DNA from 3 places in the Streptomyces sp. NPDC088097 genome. Region 2 is predicted to be linked to each of the others. Evidence: riboswitches for the same ligand, from Rfam matches in the RefSeq annotation. Region 2 holds a riboswitch; each other region holds the start of a gene.
What was found. Region 2 has a riboswitch for thiamine pyrophosphate ahead of thiO (glycine oxidase ThiO). Riboswitches for the same ligand answer to the same signal wherever they lie in the genome.

Region 1 (4,864 bases), on a different contig from region 2:
GGTCGGGGAGGAGACGACGACGGTGGCGAACGGCAGCGTCGTCTACGTGCCGGCCGGGGTGCCGCACAGGTTCCACCACATCACCGAGCCGCTGAAGGTGATGGTGGTGTTCGCTCCGGCGGAGAGCTGAGCCGAGTTCGCGCCTGGCCGGGTCCGGGTCCGTCCAGGCCGGCCGGGTCGAGTCGGGTCTGACTGAGGGTCGTCCCCCTGATCCCCCTAGGGGGCGGCTCAGGGGGTTCCGGGGGCTCGCGGGCCCCCGGTCGCGGTCGTGGTCTCCTAGCATCGACAGCAGGACGACACGGACGAGGAAGAGGTAGGGACATGGACGGGATCCGAGCGATATTCGCGGGAATGCCCTGGTGGGTGAAGTGGGTCGCCGTTCCGCTGCTGGCGCTCTTCGTCTTCGGTGGGGTCATCGGCGCGATCCTCGGCACGCTGATCGCGATCGTCTTCAAGGTGCTGCTCTTCGTCGCACTCGTCGGCGGCCTGATCTTCGTGGTCAAGAAGTTCTCGGGCGGCGGTTCCAAGTCCTCCGCCGGCGACTGGTAGGACGCCCCGCCCGGTGGCGGTGGGATTGACCCAGGCGGGGGAACGTGAGCGGCCAAACCGCTCACACCTCGGGAACCGGTGGATAGAGTCGCAATCCGTGCCGCCCTGGGCACCCACAGCCGGCAACTCCGCTTGAGCGGACGGGCAGTCACGCAGCCGCCGCGCACGACCCCCAGGAGTCGCGGCACCCGCGGGGGCGGCCCCCGCAGGGCGGGCCTCCCGGGGCTCGCCGCCAGGCCTGGGGGTGAGCTTTGTCTTCGGTCCACAACGCCGGTGTGCCGACGCTGATCGGCTCGGTGCAACGGGCGCTGCGGCTGCTGGAGGCGGTGGGCTCGCACAGCGACGGAGCCCCGGCGAAGCAGCTGGCGCGTGAAGCCGGGCTCCCGCTCCCCACCGCGTACCACCTGCTGCGCACGCTCACACACGAGGGATACCTGCGCCGGGAGTGCGGGGTGTTCGTCCTGGGGGACGCCGCCGGCCGGCTCGCCGGTGGCGGGCTTCAGCAGAAACGTCGCAGCATGATCCTCGACTCGCTCGCGCACTTCCGCGACGCGATCGGGGCCCCCGTCTACTTCGCGGTGTACCGAGAGGGTGAGATCGAGGTCGTCGGAGTTTCCGACACCCCGACCCATCCCGCCTGCGAGGAGTGGGCAGACTTCCGGGCGACCGGGCACGCGCACGCCATCGGGCAGTGCCTGCTCGGACAGCTCGACGAGAAGACGCGCGAGGACCACTACGACCGTCACCCGGTCGAGGCCATCACGCCGTACACCGTGCGGGACAAACGGTCCCTGGAGCAGCGCATGGCCTGTCTGGAGCGGATGCAACCCGTGACGGAGCGGCAGGAGTACGCCCTGGGAACGGTGTGCGCGGCCATCCCGATCACGGCTGGGGACACCGCCGCGACCATGGCCATTTCTCTCCCTGTGCACCACGAGAATCGGTTGCCCTCCGTAGTCGATCGACTACGGAGTGAAGTAGGCGCGCTGCTGAGCACCCTCTCGTTCTCTATCAGTATCTGAAAACTCACTCCTTGTGATCTCCCCGCGCTTCCACCACTCTTGTCAAGATGGCCCCCGGGGATCATTCCTGGCCACTTCCACTACAGCGGGGTAGGCAATGCGCGAGTCGGTACAGGCAGAGGTCATGATGAGCTTCCTCGTTTCCGAGGAGCTGTCGTTCCGGATCCCGGTGGAACTCCGGTACGACGCCCGTGATCCCTATGCGGTGCGCCTGACGTTCCACCTTCCCGGAGACGCGCCCGTCACCTGGGCGTTCGGTCGGGAGCTGCTCCTCGACGGCATCAACAAGCCCTGTGGCGACGGGGACGTACACATCGCCCCCACCGATCCGGACGAGCTGTGCGACGTCCACATCCGTCTCCAGGTCGGCGGCGACCGCGCGTTGTTCCGCGCCGGGGCGGCGCCGCTCGTCGCGTTCCTCGACCGCACCGACCGGATCGTCCCGCTCGGCCAGGAGCGCAACCTGGGTGACTTCGAGGAGCACTTGGACGAGGCGCTGGGCAAGATCCTCGCCGAAGCCCACCAGAACGAGCAGAACGCGGGCTGACGGGGCGCCGCCCCGGTGGGACCGATGGACCGCCGCCGCGGCGGCCCGCCGTCAGCGCTTGCGCCGTCGGCCCCGACCGCCGCGGGCCGGACCCTGGGCCGGTACGGCGGCAACGGATCCGGGTCGGTCGGCGGACACGACCAGGGCGGCCAGCGCGGTGGTCATGGGGACCGAGGCCACGAGCCCGATCGAGCCCACGAGGGTCCGTACGATCTCCTCCGCGACCAGCTCGCTGTTGGCCACCGAACCCATGCTGCTGTTCGCGATGGAGAACAGCAGGAGCAGCGGGAGCGCGGCGCCCGCGTAGGCCAGTACCAGGGTGTTGACCACTGAGGCGATGTGGTCCCGGCCGATGCGGATGGCCGCCCGGTACAGGGCGCGCGGGCCCATGTCCGGGTCCGCCTGGTGCAGTTCCCACACAGCCGAGGTCTGGGTGACGGTGACGTCGTCCAGGACGCCGAGCGAGCCGATGATCACGCCCGCGAGCAGCAAACCGCTCATGTCGATCTCCGGGTAGAGCCCGTGGATCAGCCCGGTGTTGTCGTCCGTGTTGCCGCTCAGGAACGCCCAGTCGATGAACAGCGAGCCCAGCAGTCCGATCAGCAGCAATGAGGCCAGGGTGCCGAGGACCGCGACCGAGGTGCGGGCGGTCAGGCCGTGGCACATGTAGAGCGCGATCAGCATGATCGCGCTGGCCCCGATCACCGCGACCAGGAGGGGGTTCGAGCCCTGGAGGATCGCGGGGAGGATGAAGAGGGTCAGCACTCCGAAGCTGACCACGAGGGCGATGAGAGCGAAGAGCCCGCGGATCCGGCCGACCACGACGACCGCGATGGCGAAGATGGCCGCCAGCAGGGCCATCGGCAGCTTCCGGTGCACGTCGATCACGGAGTACTGGAGGTCGCGGGGGGCGTCGGGCGCGTACGCGACCACCACCTCCTGGCCCTTCTCCAACTGCCGTGGCGCGCCCGGCTGGACGATCTCGAAGAAGGCGCGCCCCTTGTCCGGCCCGCTGGTCACCTCGACGGTGGCCTTCTTGCACGCGCCGGTCTGCGCGGCCTGCGCCTCCCGGCCCTCGGGGGTGGAGGTGTCGCCGGTGGGCGGTACCTGCGAGGCGTTGACGGATTTGCAGTCGACCTTTGCCAAGGCGACCACCGAGGCCTGCTGGGTCTGGCGGTCGAAGCCGACGCCGGTCCGCTCGTGGTCGGGGGCGCCTCCGGGCCAGAGCACGGCCATGCCGACGAAGACGGCGACGGCGAAGGGGATCAGCACCGCGGCGATGACCTTGCGCAGGTGCTTGGAGACCGGGGCCGCCGGGCCGTGGCCATGACCGTGGCCGTGGGAGTGACCGGGCGCGTGATCGTGGGACGCGGGCCGGGAAGACCCGTGGGAGGAGCCATGGGAAGAGCCGTGCGAGGAGTCGGTCTCGTGTCCGTGGGACGCGTGCTCGTGGCCGGTGTGGCCCATGGGTTCGGTGGGGTGGTGGGGGGGCTGCGGCGAGGACGTCACCGGCAGATCATCGCAAGAGATGAGGGGGCCCACTGTTCAGCACGCCACAGATGACGCTAGCGTGGGGGCACCTTTGCACAACGCGGGAGCTCGGAGCACCGGGCTGAGAGGACGCTGATCACCGTACGCGCATGAAAATGCGCTCGGGAAGAGGCTGCGTCGACCGCCGAACCTGTTACCGGGTAATGCCGGCGTAGGGAGATCAGGTCTCATGACCATTCAGGACGCACGCACGCCTGCCGTCAGCCAGGAAGCCGACGGCCAGACCGAGCGCCAGCCCGGCTGGCACAAGGGGTACCTGGCGGGCTCCCGCCCGGACCTCCGGGTGCCGGTCCGCCAGGTCCACCTCACCAACGGCAAGGACGTGACGCTCTACGACACGTCCGGTCCGTACACCGACCCGCAGATCGAGACCGACGTGCGCCGCGGCCTGGCGCCGCTGCGCGAAAACTGGATCATCAGCCGCGGGGACACCGAGGAGTACGCGGGTCGCCCCGCACGCCCCGAGGACGACGGCATCAAGCACACCTCGCCGCGCGGTGGCCTCAAGAACCTCGACGCGGTCTTCCCGGGCCGCCCCCGTCAGCCCCGCAGGGGCCGTGACGGCGTCGCCGTCACGCAGCTCGCGTACGCCCGCCGGGGCGAGATCACCCCGGAGATGGAGTACGTCGCGATCCGCGAGAACGTCTCTCCCGAGGTCGTCCGGGAGGAGATCGCCGCAGGTCGGGCGGTCCTCCCGGCCAACGTGAACCACCCCGAGATCGAGCCGATGATCATCGGCAAGCGGTTCCTGGTGAAGGTCAACGCCAACATCGGCAACTCCGCGGTCACCTCCTCCATCGAGGAGGAGGTCGACAAGATGACCTGGGCGACCAAGTGGGGCGCCGACACGGTCATGGACCTGTCGACCGGTCGCAACATCCACACCACCCGTGAGTGGGTGCTGCGCAACTCCCCCGTCCCGATCGGCACCGTGCCGCTCTACCAGGCGCTGGAGAAGGTCGACGGCCGTGCCGAGGACCTGACCTGGGAGATCTACAAGGACACGGTCATCGAGCAGGCCGAGCAGGGCGTCGACTACATGACGGTCCACGCCGGCGTGCTGCTGCCCTACGTCCCGCTGACCGCCCGCCGCAAGACCGGCATCGTCTCGCGCGGCGGCTCGATCATGGCCGCCTGGTGCCTCGCGCACCACAAGGAGAACTTCCTCTACACGAACTTCGAGGAGCTCTGCGAG
Region 2 (4,864 bases):
TGCGCGACGTCCTGGTCGAAGGCCTGGGTGACGATGCCCGGGGCCAGACCCGTCCTGGTCAGCTCGGCCTTCGCCTCCGCCAGCGTCCTGCCCTTGAGGTCGGGCACGCTGACCTCCTCGGGGCCGCGCGAGATCGTCAGGGCCACCGCGCCGTTGCCCCGGATCCGACGGCCACCGGGCGGGTCGGTGTTCATCACCGTGCCGCGGTCGAAGGACCCGCTGAACTTCCGGTCGACCCCCTTCACGCCCAGGCCGGCCGCCGACAGCTGGGCCCGGGCCTGCTCCTCCGTCTTGCCGAGGAGGTTGGGGACCTTGGTGAACTGGCCGGAGTTGATGTACCAGACGCCGCCGCCGATCCCGAGGGCCAGCAGGAGCCCGGCGACGACGAGGAGCACGCCGCGCCGGGGCCGCCCGCGGTGCGGGGCGGGGGCGGCGGAGTGGGAGTGGAGCGCCGGGGCGGACTCCAGCCGGGAGGTCTGGTTCACGGACTGCTGCGCGTGCGAGGCCGTCACCGGTCGGGCGATCACGCCGGTGCGGTCCTCGGCGGAGGACCGCTCGACGGCGTGCGCCTGCGGCGGTACGGCGTCCAGCTCGGCCTCGCCCGACCGTGCCCGGGCCTCCAGGGCCAGCCCGAGGAGGGCGGCGGCGTCGAGGGGGCGCAGCTCGGGGTCGCGGGCGGTGGCCCCGGCCACCAGCTCGTCGAGGGCGGCCGGAAGCCCGGGGACGAGCGCCGACGGGGGCGGGACGTCCTCGTGGAGGTGCTGGTAGATGACCTGGGCGGGGGAGCCGCCGGTGTGGGGCTTCGATCCGGTGAGCATCTCGTACAGGACGACGCCGCAGGCGTAGACGTCCACGCGGGTGTCGGTGACGCCGTTCTCGATCTGCTCGGGCGCCAGGTAGGAGACGGTGCCGAGGATCGAGCCGGTGGTGTTCGTGACGGAGTCCACGGAGCGGACCAGGCCGAAGTCGGCGACCTTGACCCGGCCGTCGTCGCCGATGAGGACGTTCTCCGGCTTCATGTCCCGGTGGACGAACCCGGCGCGGTGGGCGGCGCCGAGGGCGGCGAGGACCGGTTCGAGGATGTCCAGCGCGGCTCTCGGGTGGAGCGCGCCGCGCTCGCGGAGCACGTCGCGCAGGGTGCAGCCGGAGACGTACTCCATCGCGAGGTAGGTGAAGGGTCCGTCCGTGCCCTGGTCGAAGACGGCCACCACGTTGGGGTGGGCCAGGCGGGCCACGGACTTCGCCTCGCGGATGAAGCGGTCCACGAAGACGCCGTCGGCGGCCAGTGCCGGGTGCATCACCTTGAGCGCGAGGATCCGGTCGAGCCGGGTGTCGAGGGCCCGGTAGACCGTGGCCATGCCGCCGGCCGCGATACGGGCGTCGACGCGGTAGCGGCCGTCGAGCACGCGCCCGACGAGGGGGTCATCCAGGGTCGTATCCACCCGCCGATTCTACGAGCGCCCCACCGCGCCCCCGCCGGGGTCCCCTCGCTTGCAGCGCACCTGTGACGCATCCCGCTCCGAAAACGGGCCCGGCGCGCCGGAATCCCGGCGCGCCGGGACGTCAGAACGCCGGGCGTTCCGGGTCCAGGGCGGGGAGGCCCTCCTGCGGGGAGGAGGCCTGCGCGAAGCGGCGTTGGGGGATGCGGCCCGCGCGGAAGGCGAGCCGGCCCGCGGTGACGGCGTCCCGCATCGCGGCGGCCATCAGCACCGGAGACTGCGCCCGGGTCACGGCCGAGGCGAGCATCACACCCGCGCAGCCCAGTTCCATCGCCAGGGCCACGTCGGACGCGGTGCCCGCGCCCGCGTCCAGGATCACCGGGACCCCGGCCCGTTCGGTGATCAGCTCGAAGTTGTGCGGGTTGCGGATGCCCATGCCCGAGCCGATAGGGGAGCCGAGCGGCATGATCGCCGCGCAGCCCACGTCCTCCAGCTTGCGCGCCAGCACCGGGTCGTCGTTCGTGTAGGGCAGCACGGTGAAGCCCTCGTCGACGAGGACCTCGGCGGCGTCCAGCAGCTCGACCCCGTCCGGCAGGAGGGTGCGCTCGTCGGCGACCACCTCCAGCTTGATCCAGTCCGTGCCCAGTGCCTCCCGGGCCAGCCGGGCGGTGAGCACGGCCTCGCCCGCGGTGAAGCAGCCCGCCGTGTTCGGCAGGACCGCGATCCCGAGCCGCTCCAGGACGGACAGGACCGAGCCCTGCACCGTCGGGTCCAGGCGGCGCATGGCCACCGTGGTCAGCTCGGTGCCGGAGGCGATCAGGGCCCGTTCCAGGAGGTCCAGGCTCGGGGCCCCGCCCGTGCCCATGATCAACCGGGAGGAGAAGGTCCTCCCGGCGAGGGTGAAGAGGTCGTCGGCCATCGCGCTCAGCCCCCCTGCACGGCGGTGAGGACCTCGACGCGGTCGCCCTCGCCCACCGGGGTGCGGGACCACTGCCCGCGCGGGACGACGGTCTCGTTGAGGGCCGCGGCCACGCCGGACGGGGCCGCGCTCAGGGAGGCGACCACCGCGTCGAGGGTGGTGCCGGCCGCGATCTCGCGCGGCTCGCCGTTGACGGAGATGGTCATACGAGGGACTCCTGACGCGTGCGGGTGGTGGAGAAGCGGCGCGGGGTGAAGGGGCGGGCGACCTCCGGCACGACGCCGGTCGCGAGGAGCTCCGCCATGACGTCGCCGGTGAGCGGGGTCAGTAGCACCCCGTTGCGGTAGTGGCCCGTGGCCAGGTGCAGGCCCGGCAGCTCGGTCGGGCCGAGCAGCGGGGCGTTGTCGGGGGAGCCCGGGCGCAGGCCCGCGAGGGTTTCGGTCAGCGGGAGTTCGGTGATCCCGGGGACCAGCTCGTGGGCGTCGCGCAGCAGTTCGTAGACCCCGCCCGCCGTGACCGTGGTGTCCCAGCCGAGTTCCTCGCTGGTGGCGCCGACGACGAGTTCGCCGTTCTCGCGCGGCACCAGGTAGACGTGGCTGCCGCGCACGACGGCCCGTACGGTCCGCGACAGGAACGGCGCGTACGCCGCCGGCACCGTCAGCCGCAGGACCTGTCCCTTCACCGGCCGCACCGGCACCTCCACCTCGGGCGGCACCCCGGCCAGGCGCCCGCTGAGCGAGCCGGCCGCGAGGACGGTCTGGTCGGCGCGCAGCTCCGTACCGTCCTCCAGTACGGCGCCCAGCGCGCGGTCGGCCCCGGTCAGCAACCGCTCGGCCCTCGCCCGGTGCACGGTGACCCCGGCCCGTTCGCAGGCGGCCAGCAACGCCGCCGCGAGCCGGCGGGGGTCCACCTGGTGGTCGCCGTCGACGCGCAGCCCGCCGCGTACGCCGGGGGCCAGCATCGGCTCCAGGCGGCGGCACTCGCGTCCGGTGAGCCACTCCGACTCCAGGCCGCAGCGGCGCTGGAGGGCGTGGAGTTCCCGCAGGTGGAGGCGGTCGTCGGCGTCGAGGGCCACGGCGAGGGTGCCGCAGGCCCGGTAGCCGATGTCCAGGCCGCCGGAGGCCTCCGCCAGCTCGGCGGCGAATTGCGGGTAGCGGGCGGCGGAGGCCACGTTGAGCCCGAGGAGGGTCTCCTCGCCGTAGTGCAGCTCGGTGACGGCGGCCAACATGCCGGCCGCGACCCGGGCGGCGCCGCCGCCGGGGTCCGGGTCGGCCAGGGTGGTGCGCAGTCCGCGGCGGGCCGCCCGCCAGGCGGTGACCAGGCCGATCAGGCCACCCCCGATGACGAGGACGTCGGACCCCTTGCGGGACGGCCCGGACGTGCCGGATCCTGTGCCGGGTCCTTCGGGCGTGCGAGCCGTCCCGGACGTGCGAGCCGTCCCGGATGTTCGAGATGAGTGCATGGGCGTCCAGCCCCTCCCTTCGCCGGCATGACCCGGATCAGGTTCGTACGGTCGGAGGCCGGCCAGCCTCCCTCTCAGCCCGGTGCGCCCGGACTCCCGCGATAGGTACGGTGGCCAGACTAACCCCGGGGGCGACGGCGGGTAAGGCTGCCTCCCCGCCCCCTGTTCCTGACGGGCCGTCAGTTCAATAGGGTGGGCCGGGTGAGCGAGCAGACGGAACAGACGAAGCCCGGCGTTGTGATCGTCGGCGCCGGAATGGCCGGGGTACAGACCGCGGTGGCCCTGCGCGAACAGGGGTTCACCGGCCCCGTCACCCTGCTGGGAGCCGAACCCCACCAGCCCTACGACCGACCCCCGCTGTCCAAGGCGGTGCTGCTCGGCAAGGCCGAGGACTCCGCCTTCGACGTGGACTTCGAGGGCCTGGACATCGACCTGCGCCTCGGCGTCGAGGTCACCGGACTGTGCCCGGGGGAGCGCGAGCTGGACACCGAGGTCGGACCGGTCCCCTACGAGGTCCTCGTCCTGGCCACCGGCGCCGAACCGCTGACCCTCCCCGGCACCGAGTCCGTCCCGGGGGTCCACCTCCTGCGCACCCTCGACGACGCCGCCCGGCTGCGCCCCGTCCTGGCCGCCGCCCCGGCCGTCGTGGTCGTCGGCGCCGGCTGGATCGGCGCCGAGTTCGCCACGGCCGCCCGCGAGGCCGGCTGCGCCGTGACCGTGGTCGAGGCCGCCGACCGGGTCCTCGCCGGAGCCCTGCCCGCCGAGGTCGCCGCCCCCATGGCCCGCTGGTACGCCGAGGCCGGCGCCACCCTGCTCACCGGCGCCAGGGTGGCCGGCGTCGAGGAGGGCCGGGTCCGGCTGGAGGACGGCCGCGAGCTGGAGGCCGGCGCGGTGGTCGTCGGCATCGGCGCCCGCCCCGCCACGGGCTGGCTCGCCGGCACCGGGATCGAGCGCGGCCCGGACGGCTCCGTCACCGCCGACGCGCACCTGCGCACCTCCCTGCCCGGGGTGTACGCGGTCGGCGACTGCGCCTCCTTCCCCTCG
Region 3 (4,864 bases), on a different contig from region 2:
CCTCGAGGTCTGATGAACGACTCTCCCTGGGCCACGGAGCCGGCAGCGGCGGGTCCCGCATACGATGCGCTGGTGGGCCCGCACACTCGGCCCATGCCCATCGTGACCGATGCCGCCGGCCGTGACTTCGACGACCGGGAAGCACGCGATCGGGGGGCCGCCGTGGTCGGCGGTCCCCCCTTCCGCGCCGAGACGCCGCCGCAGGAGCCCATGCCCAGCCCTCCGCCCTCACAGGCCCCGCAGGACGCGTCGCCCCCGCCGCAGAAGAAGCGCGCGGGGCGGGATCTGCGTGCCGCCATAGGGGTCGGTGTCGGCCTCGGAGCGGTGATCTTCGCCTCGCTCTTCGTCGTCAAGGCCGTCTTCGTCGGCGTGGTCGTCGTCGCCGTCGTCGTGGGCCTGTGGGAGCTGACCTCCCGGCTCCAGGAGAAGAAGGGCATCAAGGCGCCGCTGGTACCGCTCGCGGTCGGCGGCGCGGCGATGGTCATCGCCGGCTACGTCCGGGGCGCCGAGGGCGCCTGGGTCGCCATGGCGCTCACCGCGCTCGCCGTCCTCGTGTGGCGGATGACGGAGCCGCCCGAGGACTACCTCAAGGACGTCACCGCGGGCGTCTTCGCGGCGTTCTACGTGCCGTTCCTGGCCACGTTCGTCGCGATGCTGCTCACCGCCGACGACGGCCCCCAGCGGGTCACGACCTTCCTGGCGCTGACCGTGGTCAGCGACACGGGGGCCTACGCGGTGGGCTGGCGCTTCGGCAAGACCAAGCTCGCGCCGCGCATCAGCCCCGGCAAGACCCGCGAGGGGCTCCTCGGGGCGGTGGCCTTCGCGATGGTGGCCGGCGCGCTGTGCATGGAGTTCCTGATCGACGGGGGCGCCTGGTGGCAGGGACTCCTGCTGGGCCTCGCCGTCGCCGTCAGCGCCACCCTGGGCGACCTGGGCGAGTCGATGATCAAGCGGGACCTCGGCATCAAGGACATGGGCACCCTGCTCCCGGGCCACGGCGGCATCATGGACCGGCTCGACTCGCTGCTGCCGACCGCTCCGGTGGTCTGGCTGCTGCTGGCGGCCTTCGTGGGCACCGGCTGACCTGCGGGAAGGCGCCGTAAGACGCCGGGCGGTTACTCTTGAAAGGCGCGCTGCTTCTGCGGCGCGCCTTTCGTCTTACAAGGAGTACCTGCCATGGCCCGCCCCGTTCCGGGAGAGCTCACCTTCGTCGCCCCTCGCGGAGCCAAGAAGCCGCCCCGGCACCTCGCCGACATGACCCCGGCCGAGCGCCGCGAGGCGGTGGCCGCGATCGGTGAGAAGCCCTTCCGGGCCAAGCAGCTCTCCCAGCACTACTTCGCCCGCTACACGCACGACCCGGCGCAGTGGACCGACATCCCCGCGGCCTCGCGCGAGAAGCTCCAGCAGGAGCTGCTGCCGGACCTGATGAACGTCGTGCGGCACATCAGCTGCGACGACGACACCACCCGCAAGACCCTGTGGAAGCTGCACGACGGCACGCTCGTCGAGTCCGTGCTGATGCGCTACCCGGACCGGGTGACCATGTGCATCTCCTCGCAGGCCGGCTGCGGCATGAACTGCCCCTTCTGCGCCACCGGCCAGGCGGGTCTGGACCGCAACCTCTCCACCGCCGAGATCGTCCACCAGATCGTCGACGGCATGCGCGCCCTGCGCGACGGCGAGGTCCCCGGCGGTCCGGCGCGACTGTCCAACATCGTCTTCATGGGCATGGGCGAGCCGCTCGCCAACTACAACCGCGTGGTCGGCTCCATCCGCCGGCTCACCGACCCGGAGCCCGACGGCCTCGGTCTGTCGCAGCGCGGCATCACCGTCTCCACGGTCGGCCTGGTCCCGGCCATGCTGCGCTTCGCCGACGAGGGCTTCAAGTGCCGCCTCGCCGTCTCGCTGCACGCCCCGGACGACGAGCTGCGCGACACCCTCGTCCCGGTGAACACCCGCTGGAACGTCCGCGAGGTGCTGGACGCGGCCTGGGAGTACGCGGAGAAGTCCGGCCGACGGATCTCCATCGAGTACGCCCTGATCCGCGACATCAACGACCAGGCCTGGCGCGGCGACCTCCTCGGCCGGCTGCTCAAGGGCAAGCGCGTACACGTCAACCTGATCCCGCTGAACCCGACGCCCGGCTCCAAGTGGACGGCCTCGCGCCCGGAGGACGAGAAGGCCTTCGTCGAGGCCATCGCCCGGCACGGCGTGCCGGTCACCGTCCGCGACACCCGCGGCCAGGAGATCGACGGGGCGTGCGGCCAGCTCGCCGCCTCGGAGCGCTAGGCCGTCTCTTTCGGATCTTGGTGGGTGAGCCGGGCCCGCCAAGACCCGGACGGGACGACCTGGGCCACCGGCGCTGATCTCGGACTTTCGGTCAAGACCGATCGCATTCGGCCACGGGGTACCCTGTGGCCGAACCAATTTCATATTCCGACAGGGGAGCGCCACAGCGCTGAGAGTGCGGTCCGTCACCGCAGACCCTCTGAACCTCGCCCCGGTCATTCGGGGTAGGAAGTTCGGTCATTCACTCAAGCTGTTGCGCCCTGCCCGGCGTCCGCTCCCACAGAGCGCCGGGCGGGGCCGCGTCTTCTCCTGGTCATCCCAGGAGGAATTCACCAGTGAGCACCACCAAGAAGATCGCGGGCGCCGTGCTCGCGGCCGCGCTCGGCGTCACCACGCTCGGCGCATGTGGCGGCACGGACGCCAAGGACAAGGCGGCCGGGGCGAGTGACGCCCCGAAGTCGAAGACGATCACGCTGGTCTCGCACGACTCCTTCAACGTGACCGACGCGGTCCTCAAGGACTTCGAGAAGCAGAGCGGCTACACGGTCAAGGTGCTGAAGTCCGGGGACGCCGGCGCCGCGCTCAACCAGGAGATCCTCACCAAGGGCTCCCCGCGCGGCGACGTCTTCTTCGGCGTGGACAACACCCTGCTCTCGCGGGCCCTCGACAACGGGATCTTCACCCCGTACGAGGCCAAGGGCCTGGCCGACGTCAAGCCCGAGTACGTCCTCGACAAGGAGCACCGGGTCACCCCGATCGACTCCGGTGACATCTGCGTCAACTACGACAAGGCCTACTTCGCCGACAAGAAGCTGGCCCCGCCGCAGACGCTGGACGACCTGCTGAAGCCCGAGTACAAGAACCTCCTCGTCACCGAGAACGCGGCGACCTCCTCGCCCGGCCTCGGTTTCCTCCTCGCCTCCGTCGGCAAGTACGGCGAGGACGGTTGGAAGGACTACTGGACCAAGCTCAAGGCCAACGGCGTCGAGGTCGTCGACGGCTGGGAGCAGGCCTACAACGAGCGCTTCTCCGGCTCCGCCGGCGGCAAGAAGGCCAAGGGCGACCGCCCGCTGGTCGTCTCCTACGCCTCCAGCCCGCCGGTCGAGGTCCTCTACGGCGAGCCGCAGCCGGCCGAGGCCCCCACGGGCGTCTCCACCGGGACCTGCTTCCGCCAGGTCGAGTTCGCGGGCCTGCTCAAGGGCGCGAAGAACGAGGAGGGCGGCAAGGCGCTGCTCGACTTCCTGGTGAGCAAGAAGTTCCAGGAGGACATGCCGCTCCAGATGTTCGTGAACCCGGTCCTGAAGGACGCGAAGCTGCCGGAACTCTTCACGAAGCACGGCGTGGTCATCGAGAAGCCGGAGACGGTCGCTCCCGACACCATCGCGAAGAACCGTGAGCAGTGGGTCAAGGCATGGTCCCCGCTCGTCGTGAAGTAGTGCGCGACACCACCCCGAAGGAGAGCGGGCGCGCCACGGCCGTCAGGTTGGCCCTGATGGCCGTGCCGCTCGCCTTCTTCGGGCTGTTCTTCGCCTATCCTGTGGCCGCCATTGTCGGCCGCGGGCTGAAGACCGACGAGGGCTGGCAGTTCGGCCGGATCGGTGAGGTCCTCGCCCGGCCCGACATCGGCGACGTGCTCTGGTTCACGACCTGGCAGGCGGTCGCCTCCACCGTGCTGACCCTGCTGATCGCCCTCCCGGGCGCGTACGTCTTCGCCCGCTTCGAGTTCCCGGGCAGGCAACTGCTGCGCGCCCTGGTCACGGTGCCCTTCGTGCTGCCGACCGTGGTCGTCGGCACGGCCTTCCTGGCCCTCGTCGGGCGGGGCGGGTTGCTCGACGAGCTGTGGGGCGTCCGGCTGGACACCACCGTCTGGGCGATCCTGCTCGCGCACGTGTTCTTCAACTACGCCGTCGTCGTGAGGACGGTCGGGGGACTCTGGGCGCAGCTCGACCCGCGCCAGGAGGAGGCCGCCCGGGTGCTGGGCGCCGGCCGCTTCGAGGCCTGGCGGCGGGTGACGCTGCCCGCGCTGGGACCGGCCGTGGCCGCCGCCTCGCTGATGGTGTTCCTGTTCACCTTCACCTCCTTCGGCGTCGTGCAGATCCTCGGCGGGCCCGCGTACTCCACCTTGGAGGTGGAGGTCTACCGGCAGACCGCGCAACTGCTGGACCTGCCGACCGCCGCCGTGCTGACCATGATCCAGTTCGCCGCCGTGGGCCTGATCCTCGCCGTCCACGCCTGGACCGTCCGCAAGCGCGAGAGGGCCCTGCGGCTCGTCGACCCGGCGCACACCGCCCACCGGCCGCGCGGGTGGGCACAGCGCACGCTGCTCGGCGGGGTCCTGCTCACCGTGCTCCTGCTGATCGTGGCGCCCCTCGCGGTGCTGGTGGAGCGCTCCTTCGACGCGCCCGGAGGGTACGGGCTCGGCTTCTACCGGGCGCTCCAGGACGCGGGCGCCGGGGGCGGAACCTTCCTGGTGCCGCCGCTGGAGGCCATCTGGAACTCCCTGCGGTACGCGCTGGTGGCCACCGCCATCGCCCTGCTGATCGGCGGCCTCGCCGCCGCCGCGCTGACCCGGCGC

Region 1: another riboswitch for thiamine pyrophosphate. It lies ahead of thiC (phosphomethylpyrimidine synthase ThiC); the one in region 2 lies ahead of thiO (glycine oxidase ThiO).
Region 3: another riboswitch for thiamine pyrophosphate. It lies ahead of ACIOD1_RS28100 (thiamine ABC transporter substrate binding subunit); the one in region 2 lies ahead of thiO (glycine oxidase ThiO).

The regions. Positions count from the first base shown of each region.
Region 1 covers NZ_JBIUTJ010000005.1:275,207-280,070, forward strand. Annotated here, with positions in the region: gene ACIOD1_RS18690 (cupin domain-containing protein) at 1-130, shown strand, start outside; gene ACIOD1_RS18695 (DUF5326 family protein) at 322-549, shown strand; gene ACIOD1_RS18700 (IclR family transcriptional regulator) at 825-1,571, shown strand; gene ACIOD1_RS18705 (SsgA family sporulation/cell division regulator) at 1,669-2,118, shown strand; gene ACIOD1_RS18710 (YibE/F family protein) at 2,170-3,660, opposite strand; TPP riboswitch at 3,700-3,844, shown strand; gene thiC (phosphomethylpyrimidine synthase ThiC) at 3,839-4,864, shown strand, end outside.
Region 2 covers NZ_JBIUTJ010000006.1:51,343-56,206, reverse strand. Annotated here, with positions in the region: gene pknB (Stk1 family PASTA domain-containing Ser/Thr kinase) at 1-1,442, opposite strand, end outside; gene ACIOD1_RS19785 (thiazole synthase) at 1,564-2,358, opposite strand; gene thiS (sulfur carrier protein ThiS) at 2,364-2,564, opposite strand; gene thiO (glycine oxidase ThiO) at 2,561-3,820, opposite strand; TPP riboswitch at 3,818-3,930, opposite strand; gene ACIOD1_RS19770 (NAD(P)/FAD-dependent oxidoreductase) at 4,022-4,864, shown strand, end outside.
Region 3 covers NZ_JBIUTJ010000013.1:80,776-85,639, forward strand. Annotated here, with positions in the region: gene frr (ribosome recycling factor) at 1-13, shown strand, start outside; gene ACIOD1_RS28090 (phosphatidate cytidylyltransferase) at 13-1,083, shown strand; gene rlmN (23S rRNA (adenine(2503)-C(2))-methyltransferase RlmN) at 1,177-2,289, shown strand; TPP riboswitch at 2,432-2,538, shown strand; gene ACIOD1_RS28100 (thiamine ABC transporter substrate binding subunit) at 2,625-3,725, shown strand; gene ACIOD1_RS28105 (iron ABC transporter permease) at 3,782-4,864, shown strand, end outside.